Regions from separate parts of the Paenibacillus sp. TAF43_2 genome, predicted to be linked through region 3. Evidence: riboswitches for the same ligand, from Rfam matches in the RefSeq annotation. Region 3 holds a riboswitch; each other region holds the start of a gene.
What was found. Region 3 has a riboswitch for ZMP and ZTP ahead of rpiB (ribose 5-phosphate isomerase B). Riboswitches for the same ligand answer to the same signal wherever they lie in the genome.
Positions count from the first base shown of each region.

Region 1: another riboswitch for ZMP and ZTP. It lies ahead of AB4Z17_RS10735 (IMP cyclohydrolase); the one in region 3 lies ahead of rpiB (ribose 5-phosphate isomerase B).
Region 2: another riboswitch for ZMP and ZTP. It lies ahead of AB4Z17_RS07015 (bifunctional 5,10-methylenetetrahydrofolate dehydrogenase/5,10-methenyltetrahydrofolate cyclohydrolase); the one in region 3 lies ahead of rpiB (ribose 5-phosphate isomerase B).

Region 1 is NZ_JBFRDK010000037.1:11,939-19,502, forward strand. Features, by position in the region: gene AB4Z17_RS10725 (S-layer homology domain-containing protein) at 1-3,596, opposite strand, end outside; gene AB4Z17_RS10730 (hypothetical protein) at 3,759-4,490, opposite strand; gene AB4Z17_RS10735 (IMP cyclohydrolase) at 4,745-5,458, opposite strand; ZMP/ZTP riboswitch at 5,518-5,597, opposite strand; gene AB4Z17_RS10740 (S-layer homology domain-containing protein) at 5,794-7,035, opposite strand; gene AB4Z17_RS10745 (DEAD/DEAH box helicase) at 7,145-7,564, opposite strand, start outside.
Region 2 is NZ_JBFRDK010000021.1:10,938-18,660, reverse strand. Features, by position in the region: gene AB4Z17_RS07020 (ABC transporter ATP-binding protein) at 1-1,266, opposite strand, end outside; ZMP/ZTP riboswitch at 1,449-1,527, shown strand; gene AB4Z17_RS07015 (bifunctional 5,10-methylenetetrahydrofolate dehydrogenase/5,10-methenyltetrahydrofolate cyclohydrolase) at 1,593-2,438, shown strand; gene AB4Z17_RS07010 (sugar-binding transcriptional regulator) at 2,516-3,472, opposite strand; gene AB4Z17_RS07005 (5'-nucleotidase C-terminal domain-containing protein) at 3,644-7,723, opposite strand, start outside.
Region 3 is NZ_JBFRDK010000001.1:69,010-77,113, forward strand. Features, by position in the region: gene glyA (serine hydroxymethyltransferase) at 62-1,309, opposite strand; gene AB4Z17_RS00320 (TIGR01440 family protein) at 1,408-2,013, opposite strand; gene rpiB (ribose 5-phosphate isomerase B) at 2,030-2,488, opposite strand; ZMP/ZTP riboswitch at 2,587-2,667, opposite strand; gene AB4Z17_RS00330 (low molecular weight protein arginine phosphatase) at 2,751-3,329, opposite strand; gene AB4Z17_RS00335 (manganese efflux pump MntP) at 3,471-4,031, opposite strand; gene AB4Z17_RS00340 (L-threonylcarbamoyladenylate synthase) at 4,155-5,216, opposite strand; gene spoIIR (stage II sporulation protein R) at 5,341-6,105, opposite strand; gene AB4Z17_RS00350 (RNA polymerase sigma-70 factor) at 6,290-7,162, shown strand; gene AB4Z17_RS00355 (carboxymuconolactone decarboxylase family protein) at 7,333-7,770, shown strand.

The DNA.
Region 1 (7,564 bases), on a different contig from region 3:
TTCCCCGTAATGATGCCGCCCTCAACTAGCACCTTGAAAGCGTCGCTTGCATAGCTCGCAATTTGAGCGGAATCACTGAAGCTGGACACCGCAACATTTGTCTCTGCTTTAGGCAATTCACCAAACACTTCAAGTGCACGATACAAAAGCGTAAATAGATCTTGACGTGTAATTTTGCTATTAGGGTCAAACGTATTGCCTTCTACACCTTTCGTAATACCCAGGCGCTTAGCAGCTCCCAAGTAATTCGTATAGTAGGTATTCCCTGCATCATCAAAATTAGCTGTCTCTTTCTCATTAGGCTCGATGCCGTATGCTTTCAATAACAAGACGATGAATTGACCTCTCGTCACTGTCGCATTCGGGCTGTAATGGTCCTCGTCTGTACCTGTTGTAATGCTTCTTGCCGCAAGGAATAAAACGGCATCCTTATACCAAGCTGCATCCGATACATCTTTAAAGCTTACTTTATTGTATCCTACAATGTACTGGGAGAAATGTGCCGTAACAAAGTTTACCGTTCCTGTACCCGCGTTGTATTTCCCGCGGATCGTTTCCAAGCTGCCGGCATCCGTTACATAGTAGACCACTACAGCATTTGGATCTTCTCCGGCTTTTAAAGAATAAGGCACACTAACTTGCACATTGCTGCCGCCAAAGCTTGTAAGCTGGGTAGTTCCTGCGAATACGGAGAAATCATATACCGGTCTGTCACCCAAAGCCTCCTTGCCTTCGTCAGTTAGCTCTACTTTCGTAATAATAATGCTGATGTCACCCGCTTCAGCCGAATTGCTGATGCTTTCAATTGCTTTTGCGTTAAAAACGACAGTGCCAACGCCAAGATTGGCCTTCACACCCGCATTTGTGCTTGAAGCTACTTCATTAAACGATTTTCTAGGAATGCTCAGCTCTACAGATTTAGTTTGAGCTGTTGCTTCAACCTTAAGCTCGACGACAGAGGTTTTGCCTGCTGCTTCCGCTTTCTTAGCAAGCTCAACTAAGCTTGTAATAGAAGCTGCGGTTGCTTTCGCTACGGTTGCTCCTGTCGCAGCATCGGTTGTTGCTGTTATCGTTACTGTTGGTGCTGTACCATCATCGTCTCCACCTGCTGGAGGTGTAGGTGTAGGCGTTGGATTTGGGCCATTGTTTCCACCACTTGGAGGGGATACATAATTAGGTACAATGACATCTAGCACTGCGCCGGCATTATAGCCTTCCTTAGCCGCAAACCTCACGTTGTAAGTTCCAGATGATAAGCCAGTAATAGATGGCGCTGTTGCCGCTTGATAGGACTCAGCTCCTGACAGCTTGTATTCAAGTGCTGTCGTTGTTCCTGTAATTTGTCCATCATTATTAGCTGAAGAGGTAGGAGCTACACCCGTCAAGCCTGATGGTTCCGACTGCTCTTGTAGAGCAAACGCTTTGATAACGATATCAATTGCTGGGCTTGCACTGAATCCAGGTTTAGCTGCAAATCTGATATTATAAGTGCCTGCTGCGAGACCAGTGATCGCTGGTTCTGTTGCTGCTTGATAAACATCCGTTCCATCTAATCTGTATTCTAGAGCTGCAGTCGTTCCTGTAATTTGTCCATCGTTATTAGCAATCGTTGTCGGTGATACGCCTGTTAAGCCAGTCGGCGCTTCTTGCGCTTCCTCGCCGTAAGCCGGAATAACAACCTCTACTTTAGGGCTTGGGCGATATCCTTCTTTTGCCGCGTAACGAACATCATAAGTACCGTAAACAAGATCTGTAACAGACGGTTCTGTTGCACGAATATAATCGGATAACGAATTAGACAGCTTGTATTCAAGCGCTGTCGTCGTTCCAGTAATTTTACCGTCATTGTTAGCTGATGTCGTTGGTGCAACACCTGCCAGCCCTGTTGGTGCAGCTTGGTCTTGAATAAAGGATGGCACCACTACGTTTACAGCTTCGCCCGCTTTGTACGAAACAGCTGCGGGAATTCCTGCTGTATGAGGACCATTGTATCCAAGCTTGGATGCATATCTAACATTGTAAGTACCTGGCACTAAGTTAGTTATTGCATCACCAGTTACAGCCTTGTAATCCGTTTCATTTTCAAGCTTGTATTCAAGCGCTTTGCCTTTCGTTCCTGTAATTTGACCATCATTTTCATCGGATGAGGTTGGTTTAACCGCTGTCAGCCCTGTAGGTTTGGCCTCAACTCTTGCAAATAGGCTGTTCAAAGCATTTGTATAATTTTTGTAATTCACACCAAGTCCGCCGCTGCTTACATAATCAGGTTGAATATTGGTCCAAGAATACATCAATTCAATATGCCCAAGAATTGGAGCTCTGTTGCCATCAACATCCTTGTTGTCTTTGTTATATTGAAAGAGGTATGGAACTTGCGCTTTGCTTGCGATTACTTCAACGCCGTTCTCATTCGTATACTTTACATTGTCTTTTGTTTTTACGTATTGTGTTTTAATATCAGGCAAATATTTGTTAATCAAATCTACATACAGATTGGCGTAAGGATGATTCGTATCTCTTGTTTGAAAGAATGTTCCGTTATGGGGGTCAGCGTTCGGGTCTTTATAAAGATCCAGGATCGAAATTCCCGAATCCAGCTTGGTGTCCCAAAAATAAACTTTATCAATGTTATTTTTTTTCGCATATTCGTTAACAAACTTAATGGCTGCTTGTGTATTCGGGCACCAAGAGCCGCCGAACAAGATCGTATAATTCCCTTCGCTCTCGAGAATCTTCGTCAATTGGTGATAGGTTACATGTTCAAATACGAGCTCTCCGTCCGATTCGTCAAAAATAACCGTTTCTTTTTTGTTAATGATTGATCCGTTTCTATTGAAAGCTGCTTTGATAGAATTCGAACGGTTAATCGTATCAAATGAAGTGATTCCTTCAAATACTTGACTCACTTTTGCTTTGTAAGCATCTACTTTGCTCGCGTCCAAAACGCCATTAGTTAAGTAATCGCTCCACACATTTGTTGAAGCCAAAGAGGAAACAATTTTCTTTTTGTTATACACAAACAGGAATGGTGCTTCAATTTTTTTCGCTGAGCCTTCTGAAATTACTGCGCCCTTGCTGTCTTTTTTCGTATAACTAACGATATCTCCTGCTGGAAGTACTTCATCGAGGTTCGTTAAATATTTTTTGACCAGCTCGACATACGCTTCTGCAAAATCAAAAGTGTTGTTGCCAACTTTGATTTCTTTCGTTTGCGTTTCAGCAATCTCTAGTGATTTGCCATCTAACCTTGTATCAAAGTTATAGATGGTTTTTACACCATATTGCTTTGCCACCTGATTAATAAAGCCAATATTCGCTTGTGTTTTATCGCTCCAAGCTCCGCCAAACAACACAACATATGTGCCTTCGCTGTCAAAGAGATTAATAATATCTTCATACGTTACCGTTTGAAGAATATGGTTCTCATCATCCAAATGATCATACACATTATTAAAATAGTTATAATGGCTGGCGCCGCTATTTACTAGAGTTTCCGAAGCTGGATTGGCATTAACGATATTGGCAGCTGGCAAAATTAATAATGCAGCCAATATAAGAGCTAACCATCTTTTGGATGTATTAAATTGTAATTTCATGTTCATTCCTCGTTTTCATCAAATTTTGTCGATGTGCCAAGTGTGAAATATGTATTCTCCACTAGTCGCTTCAAGATTTCGTGCAGGGAGCCGGTCATAAGAGGCTGATCTGCCTCTTATGGCCACCCCATTTCATAACTCATGAATACGTATTTCTTGTTTCTAGCAGATTTCTTCTTCCGTCGTCGATGGTGCTGGCTGTTGACCTTCGGAAGACGAAGATGATGATGAAGAGGAGGAAGAAGGAGCCTCTGAGGATGATGGTGCTTTCGGCTGTACCGTATCTTTTTTCACAAATGAGACCGATTTAGATGGCTTCTTTTCTTCTTTTGCAGCTGGCTCTGCTGGTTTCGATTGTGTTTCTTCTTTCGCAGCAGGTGCTGCTGCTTTTGGCTCTTCTTTTACAACGGCTGCAGCTTTAGGCTGGCTTTCTTCTTTCACCGTCGTTGCTGCTTTAGGCTGGGCAGTCTCTTTCGGCTGAGTCGCTGTTTTTTCAACCGATGTATTTGCTTTAGCCGCAGGCTCCTCCTTTGCTGCTGCCGCTTTAGCTGCAGGCGCCTCTTCCTTCTTATCTACAGCAAGAGTAACTTTGGATTTATCTTCTTGTTTCGCATCTGCTTTTTCTGCTTCAGGTTTATTAGCCTCTATCGTGTCCGCCGTTTTTGCTTGCGGTTGTTTTTCGCCTTCTGCTGCAGCTGTGTTTACTTCTGATTTTTTCTCTGTGTCAGAAACGGTAATGATTTTGGATTGATTCTCTTCCTTTGCTTCGGTAACAATTGCAGCGTTGTCCTTCACTGCAGGCGCACCTTGTGCCTGTTTGGCAGATACGACAACATAGGTTAGGGCTGAGAAGGCTACTGTTGCAGAAATTAATGTTAGTGTTAGTTTTTTCATGATTGTAAACATCCCTTTCGCTTCGCTCTTTGAGCTTTTTTGTTTTTTTGGATAAAAAAAGGAGACCCAACAAGGCGCAGAACTGCGCTCCTATTGAATCTCTGGTGGTCCAGTAGATTATCTTCTTTTGTCATCCTACAAAATGGTTTTTTAACTCACTTTGAATATATTCCTATATTATTCCTCAAAAACGACCCTGTCAACGATTATTTAAATTTTTCCCATCGTTTTTGTCGGAATTAATTATAGAGACACTAAAACGTCTGATTTTTATTTATTATTTTAAATTCCACCTTACGATCATCGGTATGAATAAACTTCACAAGCAATGAAATTTTATGATCTGCGTTTATGCTGCTCCAGTAAAATTGAGCCGTTTCATCCATTGAATCAAATAAAGGAACCTCCAGCGGTTCACCTTCAAAAGATCTCAAAATACCATTTTCTTCACCTTTATAAGTGTGAATGCAATGACCTATCCCTTTTGTAAAAGAGTCGTAATGAAAGAAATGACGGATGCAAAATGACGGATCGTTTTGCCTTGTTTTCAAAATGGACAAGCTGTACAAAGCTGATTCAGTATCAATAATACCGGAAATACGCGGTGTATAATGGGGAGCATCCGGTTCAAACTTTCTGCTTTTTAATGCATCTTCAAACGTTGCACTTTTGCCATAAGCTTCATAGATGGTTTCAGTCTGATCTCCATTGGAAATGATATGCATCCCATTCATACTCTTTATCGGATCATAAATAATCAATGAAGGGTCTTCCATTTTTGCCGCATCATATGCTATGTTTCTTACAAACTGCTCATTGCGCTCAAAGATTCGGTTGCGACTGTTCGCGCTTCTGCCCATTATCCAATACRCTTGAACAAAATGTTTTCCTGACGGGCTCATCCCCACGATTATTGTTCTACCAGGATACGGATTATTAAATAACTGATCTTCATAGGACTGCAACATACTCACCTCAACCTTTTTATTTTATCTGAAAATAAAAAAAGCATTTGATCATCGATCAAATACTTTGCCCAGGCGCACGACATATGAAATAGGTGCTCCCTCGTGGTCATCCACGTTTACGCCAGTTGCACCTACCTGAAATTTACATTTATTATAGTTCGATATCGCAATTGAAATCAAGCTCTATTTCTAACGAACTGTTTCGTGCTTATTATGCAGAAAACTAAGCGCTGCTGGATTCGCAAGCTATTATTTTGATTGCTGAACAATGGAAAAAGGGCTGTTCCAAAAGTAGAAAAACCTACTTTCAGGACAGCCCTTCTCTTATTTAAACCTTATTTCACTTCAATTGATTTAACTGTGCCATTGTCGCCTTTTACTTGTACATATTGACCAGCCTTCAGCTGCGAGGAGTCACCTGTAATGACTACGCTTGGATCAATGCTGAATGTAGTGACAACTGCCTGTGAGTTTTCATATCGAGTAATGAGAGAAACCGTCGTCAATTTCGCCTGATTGTTGAACGTTAATGTATTAATAATTCCGTTCTCCGAGAAAGCTGTACTAACAGGAGCCGACTTCGTTACTTCAATAAATACGATACGATTGAGATACGTACGAACGAGTACCTCATCACCTGCTCGGAGTGAGCTCACTGGCGATTTTTTATCATCTCTGAAAATAAACACATTCGAATCTAATGCTAGTGAAACCTCCGTGTTATCTCCTTTAACAACCGTCAGCTTGCCATCAGCAGGAGCTGCTTTTAGCTTGCCTATAATGGCTTGTGCATCATGATTAGGCATTTCCGTATCTGTACGATCGAGAAGCGCTGCCAGCTCTGCACGGGTTACTGGTTGATTAGGACGGAACGTTTTTCCATTCTTATCATTGTAGCCGGTAATAATGCCTTTCTTCAAAGCAAGAGCTACATAACCTACTGATCCAGCAGGGATCTCTTTTGCATCCTTAAAGTCAAGCTTTGTATTATTGAGCGCCTTCGCTTCGTCTTCCAGTTTAAGCGCTTTTACGAGAAGAATCGTAGACCATAGCCTTGTCGCGTTTGCTTCCGGTTTCACTTCCGATTCAGTCTCAGAGAATAGATCGTTCTCCAGCGCTACTGCAACGTAACCAACAGCCCAAGGGTATTTTTTTGCGATTTTATCCCCGTCATTAAATTGCAAATCCGTTTTCATTTTATCTGCTGATTCCGCTTGTGAGCGAAGACCCATCAATCTGACAGCAGCAGTCAACGTTTCAATACGGTTGATTTTCTGATTAGGCTTAAATGTACCATCCTCGTAGCCAGTAAATACGCCCTTTGACGCTAACCGCATAATGTATTCCATAGCCCACTTCAGATCGTCCTCATCTTGGAATTGCCATGTTACTTTATGTTTATCGTCCTTGTCATACTTGTCATCCTTGTCCTCATGACGGCCTTTATCATCATTACGATCGCCATCATGCCCTTTGCCTTTACCGCCATCTGCAAAAGCTGACGTTGCACCGCCTGCAAGCATCAGCAGCGCAAGCGAAGAAATTGCTGTCTTTTTCCACATTGTTTGTTTTATCAAGAAAGCCACACTCCTTTTTCGATTGCGGGTTTTGCCGCATTTTTTACCTTCGCCCATACGTTTCGGGAGAGGCAGATCGATTTAAGAGGGTGGCTTTCAAAATAAATTTTTATGATTGTTCCTTATCGGCCTCGCGTTTAGCTTTCAGCCACTTAGGAGCACCTTTGTTTTTACCTTCGCGCTTTCGCTCCACTTTCTTAGGAGCAGGCTTCGCTGCTGGCTTTGGTTTCGGCGGAGCAGTTACTGCTTTCGTCTCTACAAGCTTCGTTTGTTTCGGAGCAGCAGCTGCACTTTTATTCTCTGCAGCTCGCTTCGTTTGCAACGCTTCTGAGCGATCTGCAAGCTTTGCTTCATGACGAGCCGCAAACGGTTTTGTTGCTTCTCGCAGCTCTTCCTCGCTAAGAAGCTTTCCTCTGAACATTGTCCGTTCTGTCAATTCGATGCCCAGCTGCTTGCGGAATTTCTCCATAATAAACAGCTCCTGCGGCGTAACAATGGAAACGACTGTACCAGGACGTCCCATACGGCC
Region 2 (7,723 bases), on a different contig from region 3:
GAACAGATGCGCCTGCTGAAGCACCATACCGATATGGCTATGCAGCTCTGCAGAAGCGATCTCGTTAATTGGATGGGAATCAATGCGAATCATCCCCTCTGTCGCTTCATAAAACCTTGGAATGAGGCTGACCAGCGTTGATTTTCCTGAGCCGTTCACCCCTACGATCCCAATCGTCTCGCCCGGCTCTATATCCAGATCTATGTCGTGAAGTATATTTTTCTCCGAGCCTTCATAGCTGAAGCTCACATGGTCAAACGTAATTCTGCCAGCCTGTATTTTCTTGGACTGCTCGTTAGCTTTTCGTTCAGCTGTCCATTTATCTGCCGGCACCTCCAATATCTCGTTAATTCGGTCAGCAGAAGCCTTGGCCCGAGAGATTGCAATCAATTGATTTCCAAGTCCTAGAGTAGAAAAGAGAAGCTGTGTAATATAAGTTAAAAAGGCGGCGAGACTGCCCACTGACAGCGCCCCGTGCTCAGAAAGCATTCCCCCATACCATAATGCAGCTACAATGCTAAAATTAAGAATGATCGACACAAGCGGCGTATTAAGCGCAACGATCTTAGCTGCTTTTAGACTGGCATGCAGTAGATTTGAGTTTGTTTCATTAAAACGTTCTTCCTCGTAATCGGACCGTACAAATGCTTTCACAACACGGATACCGGACAAATTTTCTTGCATAACGGTATTCACTTGATCGAGCCGGTGCTGCATCATTGAAAACAAAGGAACGGTAATCCGAGTTGTAATGATGAGGAAGAGAGCTAATAAGGGTATCATTGCGAGCAAAATAATAGATAGGCGCGGGCTTATTACAAAAGCCATGACCAGACTGCCGATAATAATGAATGAACTTCGTGCAAATACGCGAAGCAGCAGCAATACTAAGTTCTGAATTTGTGTGACATCGCCCGTCAGTCTCGTCACGATCGAGCCTGAACCAAAACGGTCAAGCGATCGAAGCGACAGCGACTGGATTTTTTGAAACAGCTCCTGCCTCAGATCAGCCCCAAAGTTTTGCGACGCTATCGTCGAGAACACCGTACAGCCGACACCTGCTATTAGACCGATTAATGCGGCGATCAGCATTTTGGGAGCGGTGCTCGCGATTGCTGTGAGATCACCTGCTATAATGCCCTCATTCACAATGCTCGCCATGAACCGCGGCTGCAGCAAATCCATGAACACCTCTAGCAGCATAAACAACGGTGCCAGCACAGCGCTCAGCCAATATTTCCTCAAAAATCTAGTGAGCTTTAACAACTAACCACCTCAATCTCCCATCATTTTGCGCAAACTGCAAATAAAGAGGGCAGCGCGACCCGCTCCCTCTTGGTATAGTAATTATAGCACCCATTCTCTTGTTTCTACACCTAAATAATCATAAAATAACGTTGATGGCTCGCTTTTGAACTTTCCACCTGTTAAAATCAAAATACCAATAAAAAGCTGTGCGTAACTGGCGGAACATGGATAGCCATGAGGAAGCGCACAGATCATTAGCCGTACGCCTGGGCAAAGGTAAGGGGACATACCCCTTGCCTTTTTATGTTTTTTTAACATCTATTTATAAGGGGCTGAGGTAGAAGATGACGGAGAAACTGATTTTGGATGGAGCCATTGTGGCCGATGCAATCAAAGAGCAGCTGAAAGCAAGAGTGGAGGCTCTAAGCAAGCGGGGAATCATTCCATGCTTAGCGACGATACTGGTGGGCGATGACCCTGCGTCTGAAACCTATGTTCGAATGAAAGGCAATGCATGCAAGCGGCTTGGCATTGATTCCAAACGTATTCATTTGAACAAAAGCATTTCAACGGATGATTTGATTGACGTTATTTTGCAGCTTAATGCTGACCCGCTTATTCACGGCATCCTCTTGCAGCACCCCGTACCGCATCAAATTGATGAGCGTGCTGCCTTTGAAGCGATTAGTATCCATAAGGATGTTGATGGTGTAACCGCGCTAGGTTTTGCTCAAAATGCATTTGGTTATGCCCAGTATCCGTCATGTACCCCTGCTGCTATTATGGCTATTCTTGATTACTATAACATCAAGGTTGAAGGCAAACATGCCGTCGTCGTTGGACGAAGCCCGATTCTAGGCAAACCCGTTTCTCAGATGCTGCTGAACCGCAATGCAACCGTAACAACCTGTCATTCCAAAACGGAAAATTTAGCGGAGCTATTGCGTCTTGCCGATATCGTCGTTGCTGCAGTAGGCAAACCAAGCTTCATTCAAGGCGAATGGATTCGCGATGGCGCTGTAGTACTTGATGCAGGGTACAATAAAGGGAATATTGGGGACGTTGACTACGAGGCATGCCTAGCAAAAGCAAGTGCGATCACTCCTGTGCCAGCAGGCGTAGGTCCTGTTACGATCGCCACGCTTCTGAAGCATACGGTTGACTCCGCTGAGCGATTTGCACTTCATTAAGAGAGATAGGAAGAAAAACGAGGGGATCTTATTAGCTGCCTTGCAGCTAAGATCCCCTCGTTCGTTCTATAGGACGTCTACACATCCCGTTCTAATAGATACCTCGCTGTAAACTGATCGGTAATGAGTACATTCGTGTAGCCGCCGCGCAGCGCGCCATAAATGCCATCTACCTTCTTCGCTCCGCCTGCCACAAGTATTGACTGATCCTTGCGCTTCAGTTCATCGAGACTGATGCCAATCGTGCGCTGGTTCATGAGTGTTGAACAAATATTGCCTGTAATATCGATATAGCGTGAGCATATATCGCCAGCTGCCTTCTCGCGAATAATTTCCAGATCGGAATCTGTGAAATAATTGGCTCTAATTAATACAGAATCATCCGTAGGGGCTCCCACGGTTACAACGGCAATATTAGAGAGCTTCCCTAGCTCCAAAATATTGCGGATATGGCGATCCGATTCAATCGTCCGCTTCACAACCTCATGGTCAACAAGCGCCGGCAGCGGAATAAAGTAAGGTATCGTATGGAAAGCCTTGCCGAATAAATGAACAATTTCATAAGCGTATGTATTGGTCTCTGAATGGCTAACCCCGCCGTTGAGCTGCACGACCTTAACGTCGCGAACCGGCTTATCCTTAAGCTGAGAAGCCATTTGAAAGAGCGTCGTTCCCCACGTTGTCGCAATGATATCGCCATCTTTTACCGTATCGTATAAATAGTTCGCTGCCGCTTCGCCAATATACCTTTTTACGATGCTGTCCTCATACTGCGGCACAGAAACGATAACCGCTTTTTTCAGCCCAAACTTCGCTTCCAAACGATTCGCCAGAACAAAATTGTTTTCGTTCGGGTGTACGATTTTTATTTGAACGTACCCCTCATCCTTCGCCTGCTGTAAAAATCTTGATATCGTAGGGCGCGATACCCCCAGCTTCTGGGCGATTTCTTCCTGATTATAATCCAGTTCATAATACAGCCTTGCTACATCAATCATTTTGCTAAGCTTATCATCCAGTCGATCATCAGCCATCCAAGTTTCACTCTTTCTATTTATGTCTAGAAATGCAAACGGTATCTACTCCCTCTAATTTAACATAGGTTTCAAATGAAGTGTCGCCTTCTTTGTATGAAAACAACAAATCTTACTAAAAAAAACGTCCCACCCCACTCTTAACAAGTGGAATGGGACGCTTTTGCTTAATTAAATTCCGTTTCTTCCTTCATACTCTAGTGCGGACAAAATCAGTGTAACCACATCTGCTCTTGTTGCATTTTTCTTAGGTGCAAATTTATTGCCGCCCATGCCTGCTACTAGTCCTTCGGCTTGTGCCGCAGCGATATAAGGACGTGCCCATACAGGGATGTCACTCAAATCAGCAAACGTCGGCTTCGCCTTCGGATCAACTTTAATGCCTAGTGCGCGAACAAGAATTACGGTCATTTCCGTTCTTGTTAATTCACTTGATGGTCGAAGCGTATTATCCTCGTAGCCTGCAATGACCTTATCTTCAATAAGCTGTGCAAAGAAGGAGCGTGCCCATGCAGGAACTTTATCTGCATCTGCAAAGTCCAGCTTGCTTGTCGACGATTCAAGCTTCAGCGCCCTGCCTACCATTGTAATAAATTGTGCTCTTGTTGCTGTGTCTCCAGGGTGGAACGTGCCGTCTCCATACCCATTAACAAACCCAATTTCCACTGCCTTCGCAATAGCATCTGCCGCCCAGTGGCCGCGTACATCACTAAATGTGATGGATGGTGTCGGCGTTGGTGTCGTCACCGGCGGTGTCGTCGGTGTTGGCGTTGGTGTCGGCGTCGGTGTTGTCACCGGCGGTGTTGTTGGTGTTGGAGTAGGTGTCGGAACTACAACATTCACATCAACAATGCGTCCTTCTGTCGTTGCATTAATCGTACCTAGTTGATTGATATACTCCAAGAATACCTCGTAGTCAACAATGTTCATTTCGTGCTGACGTCCAGCATCTTTGGCTTGCTTCATCGAGCGATAGAAATCGCCGCCATTAGCCATAAATGAGTTTGTTGCTACAAAATAATAAGCATTCAAATCAATTGCGCTGTAGCTGCCGTCTGCGTTTTTGATTTCAACCTTCGTAATGCGTTCGCCAGCCTGCTTAAGCTTTCCGTCTGCATCCAATATTTCAGGGTTCTTATTAGAATCGTAGTAGAAGCGCATGCCCGATACTTGCGGGAAGCGGCCTTCTCCGGTTTTGATTCCACTTACACCGTTCTCAAGCGCAGCAATAATTTCTTGGCCTGTCATACGAAGCGCCGTAAGGTTGTTTCCGAAAGGCATCACCGTAAGCAATTCGCCCATCGAGATGTCTCCATCTACTTTACCCTCAGCGGTTTTCTTAATTGATTCGCGAATACCTCCGCCATTCTGAATGCCAACATAACCTTTTACATCCAATTGCTTTAATGCCTCGTTGCTGTTTACGAAGCTTTTTACTTTGGAGACCATACCGTCTGTGATCAAGTTTCCTAAGTTGGTTTCTTTTGACCGTACAGAATTACGATCACCATCCAGGAACACATTTGTTTTACCGATGACTTGCTTCTGAATATCGGCAACACCCGCACTGTATGGCTTCAACATTTCAACAGCTTCCGGGTCCGCTGCATAACCGCTAACTGTAAGCAGCTTGCCATTCCATGCGGTCAATATCCCTTTGTTATTGAATTCGAGGTCCAAACGGCCCAAATAATTGCCATATTGTTCTGCCTGTACAACGAGTGTCGGTTCTCCCGTAGCATGATATACAAGCGGTGCGTCAACCTTCGTGTGGCTATGTCCACCGACGATAACGTCGATGCCCGTAACCTTCTCAGCCAATACTTTATCAAATTCATTTCCTAGATGCGTCAATGCCACAATCTTATTGATGCCTTCTTTTTCGAGCATTTTGACCGTTTCTTCAGCTTTCTTAATATAATCCTCGAATACAATATTATCTCCTGGCGATGCAAGGAATTTTGTGTCCTCCGTTGTTAAGCCGAATACGCCGATCTTTTGCCCGCCTTCATCCAATATGATCGCGTCATAAATTTTACCTTTCGCAGCTGGTTTACCGATTGCCTGCTCAGACACAAGTCCGTTCATTGCAGGTTCCTTGCTGAAGTCGATATTTGAGCTTACAAACGGGAACTCCGCTTTTTTAATAAAATCAGCAAGTACGGATGGACCTTTATCGAATTCGTGGTTTCCGAATACCATCGCGTCATAACCAAACTTATTCATAAACGCCAAGTCCGCTTGACCAAGATATTTGTTGAAATACAGCGTTCCTGAGAACACATCACCTGCATCTAGCAAGATAGAGTCTTTTACTTCTGCACGAATTTCCTTAATCGCTGTAAAACGTTTTGCAATCGAATCAAGGTGAGCATGCGTGTCGTTCACATGCATAATCGTTAGCTTAAATGGATCGTTGTCACCTGGAAGCGGCTCGCCTTTTAGATCTGTAATACGGCCTTCTAACCCCATATTGATAGTGCCTATTTTCGTAAGGTATTCGATAAACACCTCGTAGTCAACGATGTTCATCTCATACTGACGACCATCATCTTTCGCTTTCTTCATGGAGCGGTAGAAGTCTCCGCCATTAGCCATAAAAGAATTTGTTGCTACAAAATAATAAGCATTCAGATCAATAGCACTGTAGCTGCCGTCAGCGTTCTTAATTTCTACCTTTGCTATACGCTTACCCGCAGTTACAAGCTGTCCATTCGCATCTAGTACTTCCGGCTGCTTCTTGGAATCATAGTAGTAACGCATGCCAGATACTTGTGGGAATCGACCTTGAACCGTTTCAATGCCGCTTACACCATTCTCTAACGCATCCACAATTTCCTGACCCGTCATACGAAGTGATGTAAGATTATTGCCGAATGGCATAACTTCCAAAAGCTCACCTAGTGTAATGTCACCATCCGCTTTGCCTATAGCTTTCAGCGGAATAGGTTTACGAATTCCGCCACCATTTTGAATCCCCACGAATCCTTTTACATCCAATTTCTTTAAATCAGGATTGCTGTCAACAAAGCTTTTCACTTTAGAAACCATTCCATCTGTCATTATGTTTCCAAGATTGACTTCCGCAACACGACCAGAAGGGTTGCCACCATCTAAAAATACATTCGTTTTACCAATAACCTGTTGTTTAATAGCTTCAATACCCTTTGTGTATGGATCAAGCAATTCAGTCGCTACCGGATCTGGAGCAAATGTTGCAATATCGAGCAGTTTGCCATCCCATTTAGTCAGTACGCCTGCTTGATTGAATTTGAGATCCAAGCGTCCCAAATATTTGTTATACTCCTCCGCCTGTACAACTAGCGTTGGCTCTCCATGTGTCTTGACTACCTTAGGAGCGTCTACTTTCGTATGGCTGTGACCTCCTACGATAACATCAATTCCAGCTACTTGCTCAGCCAATTGAAGATCGAATGCATGACCAAGATGAGTCAAAGCAATGATTTTGTTGATGCCTTGATCTTGCAGCATTTTGACGGTTTCTTTCGCTTTAGCGATATAATCATTAAATATGATATTTGGTCCCGGAGACGCAAGAAACTTCGTATCCTCTGTAGTTAAGCCAATTACGCCGACTTTCGTCTTGTCCTCGCCTACTTCAAGAATAAGTGAATTATAAATCTTTCCATCCTGAGCCGCTTCACCAGCCGCTTGCTCGGATAATAATCCGTTAAGTGCAGGCTCCTTGCTGAAATCAATGTTGGAGCTAACAAATGGGAATTTTGCTTTTTTCACAAAATCTGCCAGCACCGATAATTCTTTGTCAAACTCATGATTACCGAAAACCATAGCATTGTATTTCATCAAATTCATAAACGTTAAATCTGCCTGGCCTAAGTATTTATTAAAATACAAAGTGCCCGAGAATACATCGCCAGCATCAAGAAGGAGTGAATTAACTGTTTCATTTCGAACCTGCTGAACTGCAGTAACTCTCTTTGCAACATTCGCCAAATTCGCATGTGTATCATTCGTATGCATGAGCGTCATCGCAAACTCAGCCGCTTTTTTAGAAGACAGATCCAGCTGCGCAAGAAGCGGATCATGATCGCTTACTCTGCCCTGTTCTGTAGAGAAATCTGCATTGACGTGAACCACGTCGATTTCTGCTGTTGTCCCATTCGCTTTATCCACGAGGATGTGATCAAGCGTTTGTGAATTACCGTCATAGATATACGAGTAACGCTCTGAAACTGGCAGCGTATCAACAAGATTTGTTAATTCATTGCC
Region 3 (8,104 bases):
AAAAGACCTATTCATGCATATGCACAAATAGGTCTTTTTTTAATTAATAATATATTTATGATTAGTAAGTCATGCCAGGGTAAAGCGGGAATTGTGCAGTAAGATCACGAACCATGCCGCGCGCTTTGGAGAGCACCTCTTGATCTTGAGGGCTGTTAAGCACAAGTGCAATAACCTCAGCAATAACCTTCATTGCGTTCTCTTCCATGCCGCGAGCTGTCGCTGCAGGTGTACCAATACGAATACCGGATGTTACAAACGGGCTTGTTGGATCAAACGGAATGGCATTTTTGTTAACCGTAATGCCTACTTCATCAAGCACATGTTCTGCTACTTTTCCTGTAATGTTCAGATTGCGTGTGTCGAGCAGCATCAAGTGATTGTCTGTTCCGCCAGATACGATGTTAAAGCCTTTTGCAACAAGCTCTTCCGAAAGAACTTTAGCGTTCTTAACAACTTGGGTTGCGTATTGCTTGAATTCAGGTTGAAGCGCCTCGCCGAAAGCTACTGCTTTAGCAGCGATAATGTGCATCAAAGGACCGCCTTGCGAGCCTGGGAAAACTGCTTTATCAATCGCAGCAGCCCAAGGTTGACGACAAAGGATCATACCGCCGCGAGGCCCGCGAAGGGTTTTGTGGGTTGTAGTTGTTACAAAATGCGCATGAGGCACTGGGCTCGGGTGAAGGCCTGCAGCAACCAAACCAGCGATGTGAGCCATATCAACCATAAACATTGCGCCTACATCATTAGCAATTTTGCCAAGCTTCTCAAAATCGATTGTGCGCGGATATGCACTAGCGCCTGCAACGATCAAACGAGGACGGTGCTTGAAAGCAAGCTTGCGAACTTCTTCATAATCAATAGTGAAGGAATCTTCTTGTACACCATATGCAACAAAGTTATAAAGCAATCCAGATGCATTAACAGGGCTGCCGTGTGTCAAATGTCCGCCATGTGCTAGATTCATACCAAGCACAGTGTCGCCAGGCTGCAAAGCTGCAAGGTAAACAGCCATGTTCGCTTGTGCGCCGGAGTGTGGTTGCACGTTCGCATGCTCAGCGCCAAAAAGCTCTTTCGCACGGTTGCGGGCAATATCCTCAACGATGTCAACATGCTCACAACCGCCATAGAAACGTTTGCTTGGGTAACCTTCTGCATATTTGTTCGTCAAAACGCTTCCCATAGCTTCCAATACCGCTTCGCTAACGATGTTCTCGGATGCGATAAGCTCGATATTGTCACGTTGACGAGTAAGTTCTAGTCCTAGAGCTTTTAATACTTCTGGGTCTTGTTTGCGCAAATTTTCCATGATTAAATTCCTCCTCAAATTAGATACCCTTTATCAAGCAAAAACGTCTTCGGTGTCCTTTAGACGCTGAAAATCAAAAAATTATCGCTATAAATCAACTATTCGCAAGTTCCAGCAGATTGCTCTGCCGTTAGATTCTCGCTAAGCTCGTATACCGCTCGGGAGCCGCCTATTAACTTTGGCCTTGTGATAGCCATCGTGACATGCGCTCCTCCAATTTCACGAATCGTCGGACGAACGGGAACAGCCACCCGCTTCAAATGCATACCGATAAACGTATCACCAATATCGATGCCCGCATGCGCCTGCACCGTTTCCACCAAACAAGGTTCCTTCAGCTGACGATAGGCATAAGCTGCCATGGAGCCGCCCGCTTTAGGCACTGGCACTGCACCTACAATATCAAGCCCCAATCGTTCTGCAGAAGCTTGATCAATGACAAGCGCGCGATTCAGATGCTCACAGCATTGATAAACGGGAATAAAGCCAACTTCGCTGCGAACCGCTTCAACGCCTGCGTAAATTTGTGCAGCCGTTTCAATGGTGCCCGAAGTCCCGATGCGATGACCAAGCACCTCACTAGTACTTACACCGATTACTAGCAGCTGACTCATGCCAAGCTTGCCTGCCGCTGCCAGTTCCCGAACAATTTGCTCAACCTGTTCTGCAATGCTTCCAAGCTGTACGTTTTCGTCTACGTTCATTGCGAATGCCCCCTAATTAGGACTGGCTGCTGTACTGTTCTTCAATTTGTTTCACTTTACTAACACGACCGACATGGCGTTCTCCATTTGAGAACGGCGTTTCAAGCCATATGCGAATAATTTCGAGTGCCACTCCAGGACCGATTACTCGTTCCCCAAGCGCCAAAACATTAGTATCATTATGCTCCCGAGTGGCTTTGGCTGAGAACATATCATTCACAAGCGCACAGCGGATGCCGCGTACTTTATTAGCCGCAATCGACATGCCGATACCTGTTCCACAAATGAGTATACCGCGCTCTGCTTTGCCGCTCGTAACAAGGTCGCATACGGGCAATGCATAGTCCGGATAATCGACGGATTGGTCACAGTTGCAGCCAAGATCTTCAATTTCATGACCAAGCGATTGAAGAAACGGTACAACTTCGTCCTTCAAACGATAACCTGCATGGTCAGCACCAATAGCAATTTTCAACGCAAAAGACCTCCTTAGAAATGAAACATCACAGTGCTAGTATACCTATTTTTGCCCAAAAAGACGAAAAAAGAGCATGACATGCTTATTAGCATGCTGCTCTTTGCCCAGGCGACCGGCCGTATATTCCGATGCTCCACCGTGGTTACCCACTTCCGTCGCCAGTTACATCGGAAACCGTATATTGTCATTTTATTATATCTTATACAGCTGCAAAAATCAATCGAACGGGAACAAAAATGACTTCCGCAACCCTGAACACTTATCTTTTGGCCAGCTTGTCCAGCAGCTTGACGAGCGCGTCCTCTATTTCGTTAGCACTGCTGCTGTATATAGCAAGCGAGCCTCCGAAAGGATCAACGATGTCAAAGCTCGGTATGCGACGCTCCAGCTCAAGCAATCGTCTTCTCTCGCCAGTCGTCAGCTGTTGGCCAAGCGCCTGCTTCATATGAAGCTCTGTATAAAGCTGCTCCAGCTCCTCAATATCGGCGAGCACTTGTGCGTCTTGATTTGCATATTCCTTTAACGTATAGATTTTGTCGACCGCTTCGGGATGCCATTGCAGCAAACCGCGCTTATGATTAACCGTCATTGTCAAAATAATATCAGCCCAACCAACCGCTTCGCTCGTCAGCGCCAGCGACGTGCTCTTATGCTCGATGTCCCGCTGTCTAAGGGTCTCCACAGCATGAGCTGACACGGGCAGTCCATCAATAGTAGATATGCCTGCGGAGCGAACGGCTACGGTGATCCCTCTCAATGCAGCCATTCGGCGAAGCATAGCCTCTGCCATCGGTGAGCGGCATGTATTGCCTGTACATACAAATAAAATACGTTTCACACTGCCAACTCCTTTTTGCACGTTATTCCAAGCTGTTCAACGATTAAGCGAAAACACCTGCAGCATTCCTTAGATGCTAAGCAGCTTTGGCTTGAAATTTAAAATAAGACTGAAATTTTGTTCCGCTTTCTTACTTGTATTCTAAAAGATAAACAAGATGCCGAACACGAACAAAATTCCTCCGCCTATGGCCTCGCCATATTCGCCAAGCTGACCGCTGACTTTACRCCCCAGCATTAAACCACATATCGACATCAGCCCGCCGAGCAGACCGATAAGTAAAACCGTCATCAACATGTTTGCAGCGAACATCCCCAGCGTAATGCCTACTGAGAACGAGTCGATACTGACGCTAAGCGAAAGCACGAGCAAGCCCCAAAAAGATTTATGGTCAAAAGATTGAACCGCCTCGCCGCGCAGCGAGCTATAAATCATATGTCCGCCGAGCAACACTAGCAAAACGCCTGCCGCAGTCGTGGCTACATCTCCAAGCAAGGAGCCGACGTATTGACCTGTAAAAATACCTGCCAGCGGCATGATCATATGAAACAATGCAGTTACAATGCCAAGCTTCAAAACATCTCGCAGCCTTATGCCTTTGAGCCCTATTCCGAGTCCCAGAGAAAATGCGTCTAGACTGAGTGCCACCGCAATAAAAAGCAGCGTCAAAAACTGTCCAGCTTGTAATTGTGCTTCAATCACAGCCTATCTCCCCCATGTCCGCTTGTAGTCTTTACCAAACATATGCGGACATGAGGACAAACATACTAGTGCGGTTTCAAGCTAATTTTGTTTCAAAAATGATCGTTCCCCTTACAGTGCTTTCTATACACGAATAATTCGGTTTCCAGCCGCTTTGGCCAACCGATTCATAAGCGCTGCGCCGATCCCATGCTCCGTGCAGCCCTCTGCCCAAATACGCTGAGCGCCTGCCCCGTCAAAATCTCGCAATGCCGCATAAAGCTGGTGCGCTGCTGTGCCAAGCTCCGCCTCGCTGCCTAATGAGTAAACATGATCTGCATCGTAGCGATTCAACCTCTCTTCGAAAGCAAGTACGCCAGTTACCTCGCCGCGCTTCTTTGCAGCTTCTACTTGATCTCGAATGTACGCTGCAACAGCTTCAAAATGGCCTTGCACAAGCTCAAGCTCCCCTTGTGGCGCATAATGAGTATATTTCATGCCTGGCGATCGCGGAGCCGACTCCGGTTCATCTACCGAGGCACTATCAACCAACGCATGGGGTGCCGCTTCTTGAAGCGCTTCGCGCGTAATGCCGCCTGGCCGTAAAATTCGAATGCCATGCTCGCCAGCAAGCTCAATTACAGTAGATTCCAGGCCGACGCCTGTTGCACCGTCATCAACAAGACCATCGATCCGCCCATCCAAATCCTCCAGCACATGCTCAGCAAGTGTTGGGCTTGGCCTTCCAGAACGATTGGCGCTTGGTGCAGCAATTGGACAATCTGCGATCTCAAGCAGCGCAAGCGCTGTTCTATGATCCGGTATTCGAATACCAACGGTAGACAGTCCTGCCGTTACGAGCGGCGATAACGCATCCTCGCGAACGGGCAGTACAATAGTAAGTGGTCCTGGCCAAAACTGTTCCATCAACGATGAAGCCAGCTCCGAATACGGCAGCACCAGCTCATCTAACTGCTTGCGACCCGCAATATGCACAATAAGAGGGTTGTCCGATGGACGTCCCTTTGCGGTGAATATCCGCTCAACCGCCGCCGAGCTGCGAGCATCCGCGCCAAGCCCATAAACCGTCTCCGTAGGGAAAGCAATAATACCGCCTTCTCTTAATTGGCTGGCAGCCTCCGATAATTGTTCCCGCAGCTGAGAATCATGAGCCTGCTTTACGCGCCATACATTTGTTTTAGTCATCTCTATCCTTCAATCCTTGCTCTTAATTGAAATTGTTCATTCATTCGTTATTATAGCATAAGCACCCGCAAACAAGCAGAAACGACAGCTGCACCTTTATATTCAAAGGTGCAGCTGTCGTTTCTTATGAAAACAGTGATTTAATCCAATTGATAAAAGATTCAATCATTTCCCAAATAAAAAATTTTGCTTCCGGCGCTTCGCCTTGGGAAGGAGTATCTGCTGGAGCTGCTGCTAATGAAGCTGTCTTAGCCGCTGCACTATTCGATTTCACAACTGTTGCTTGCTCTGTCTCTGTTCCAGCTGCTGCTGATGCTTCACCGCTTACAGCATCGATAAAACATAACGGCGGGAACAATACACACCACCAATTTTGTCCGCCGCCTTCGCCAAGTGTAATACGAAGGGCTTCATAGTCGCCAGCAGGGTAAACTTGATTGCCGTACATTTTTGTCGGGAACGGTACCATTCCAAGCTCTGCGGATGAGCCATATTCAAAGCCGCGGCTCTTTAGCACTTCTGCTGTAATGCGTTCAATTTCAGGCATATTAGCGAGAATCGTCTGACGTGCTTCCTCAATCGTCTGAGGTCCCGTCACCCAGCTATTCATCGCTTTAACGATTTCATCCCGGACAAGACGTTTCACGACTTGATCAGCAGGATTATCGGAATTGGCTAAAATACGAAGGCGAATGGCTTCCTGTGGGATCTCTCCGCCTGCAACCGCAGCATCCATTTGCTGAGCTTCCCAGCTCATAATTAAAATGATAAGTGCAAAAATAATAAAACCATATGATTTGCGATAAACAAATTTATTAGCCTTACCCGAATTAGAATGAGCGGATTTAGAAATATTGGAATAGGAATGAATAGAATAATGGCTGGACATATAACACAAGCTCCTCTCGTCGCACCCGTCAGTGCGTCTGCTTGCGTTCCGGAACGTATCTATCCGTCATTATGTCCGCTTTGCTTAATATATAAACCTATCAATCTATCTATTTTTTATCTTATCGCAGACGCTCTTCTAGCAAGTTATACTATTTTCAATAAATGAGAAGGATGGATGAAGAATGGATTTCCAAAAAACTTATGCAGCGTATCGACCGCTGCTCCATTCCATTGCTTATCGGATGCTTGGCACATTCAGCGAGGCCGAGGAATTGGTCCAGGATGTGTTTGCAGACTACAGCCTTTTGGACCCTAGTGAAATTAAAAATGAGAAGGCCTATCTCGTTCGAATGCTCACTAACCGCTCGATCAATCTCAGCCAATCCGCGCGCAAAAGAAAAGAAGTATATGTTGGACAGTGGCTGCCCGAACCAGACGTCAGCACCGTTGAGCTGGATCCTGCTGAAATTTATGCGGAGCATGAAGAGATTTCCTACGCGCTGCTTGTCATGCTTGAGCAGCTAACAGCAGTTGAGCGGGCTGTGTTTATTTTAAGAGAATCACTTCAATACGACTATGAGGATATCGCTGCATGCTTACATAAAACGACAGCAAACTGTCGTAAAATATACAGCCGAGCCAAAGAGAAGCTTCAGGAAGATAGATCGATGCTACCCATGAACACGGATAAAGCCGAGCCCCTCGCTGTTGCCTTCATGGAAGCAGCTTCTTCTGGAAATTTCGAGAAATTGATTTCTCTTTTATCCGAAGAAGCGATTCTTGTCTCCGATGGAGGAGGCAAGGTACGTGCAGCTATTTTCGCTATTATTAGCAGAGAAAGAGTCATCGCCTTTTTGAAGGGTGTTATTCCGAAGACCTTCTTGGGAGATGGCCATCAATTCGCTGACGTGAACGGACAAGCTGGCGTCATCGTTAACCAAGCCGGTATGCCTAGAAGTGTTATCAGCTTTCGGCTCGATGAGGAAGGGCAGAAGGTTGAGCGGATTTATGTCATGTTGAACCCTGATAAGCTGAAGCATGTTCGGATCGAATGACCATTTGAAAATTTACGATCCGCCAATCGTGAACACCGGATGACTAAACAAAGACGACTAGACAAGGACGACTAAATAAAAAATTTTTTAATCTTCTGTCACATCCGATAACTGTGTTTTGTCTTAGAGGATGAAAGCAAATAATTAGAACATAGAGGAGAATGAGGAACATGACAGAAAGAGTCCAAATAGCTAAAGAAATACCTGCTGCATATCAGGCAATGAGCGGAATGGAAAAATACCTAGGCACTACGAGCATCGACAAGCAGCTGCTAGAATTGATTAAAATTCGCGCATCGCAAATAAATGGCTGTGCATTCTGCATTAATATGCACACGAAAGACGCTAGAAGCTTAGGCGAGACTGAGCAGCGGATTTATGCATTGAGCGCTTGGCGCGATACGCCTTACTTTACGAAGGAGGAGCGAGCGGTACTCGCTTTGACGGAGGCTGTCACTGTCATTACGAAGGAACATGTGCCTGATGCGGTATATGAAGAAGTTGCCCGGTATTTCGAGAGCAAACAAGTCGGCGAGATTATTATGGCTATTATTACGATCAACGGGTGGAACCGTCTTGCGATAAGCACCGGTATGATGCCGGAATAAACACTAAAATATAGTGTTATTTTCATTAAAGGAACCCTTTTCGAGAAAATAGAGCTAGAATGTAGGCTTATTGTTTGCTCATCACCCGCAAAAAGGGGCTAATTGATGTGGTACAGCAAAAATAAAACTAAAATATAGGCTTATTTTCGTCAAAGTAGCCCTTTCCGTGAAAATAGAGCTAGAATGTAGGCTTATGTTTGCTCATCACTCTCAAAAAGGCGCTAATTGATGTGGTACAGCAAAAATAAAACTAAAATATAGTCTTATTTTCGTCAAAGTAATCATTTTCTCGAAAATAGAGCCAGAATGTAGGCTTATGTTTGCGCAACGCCCA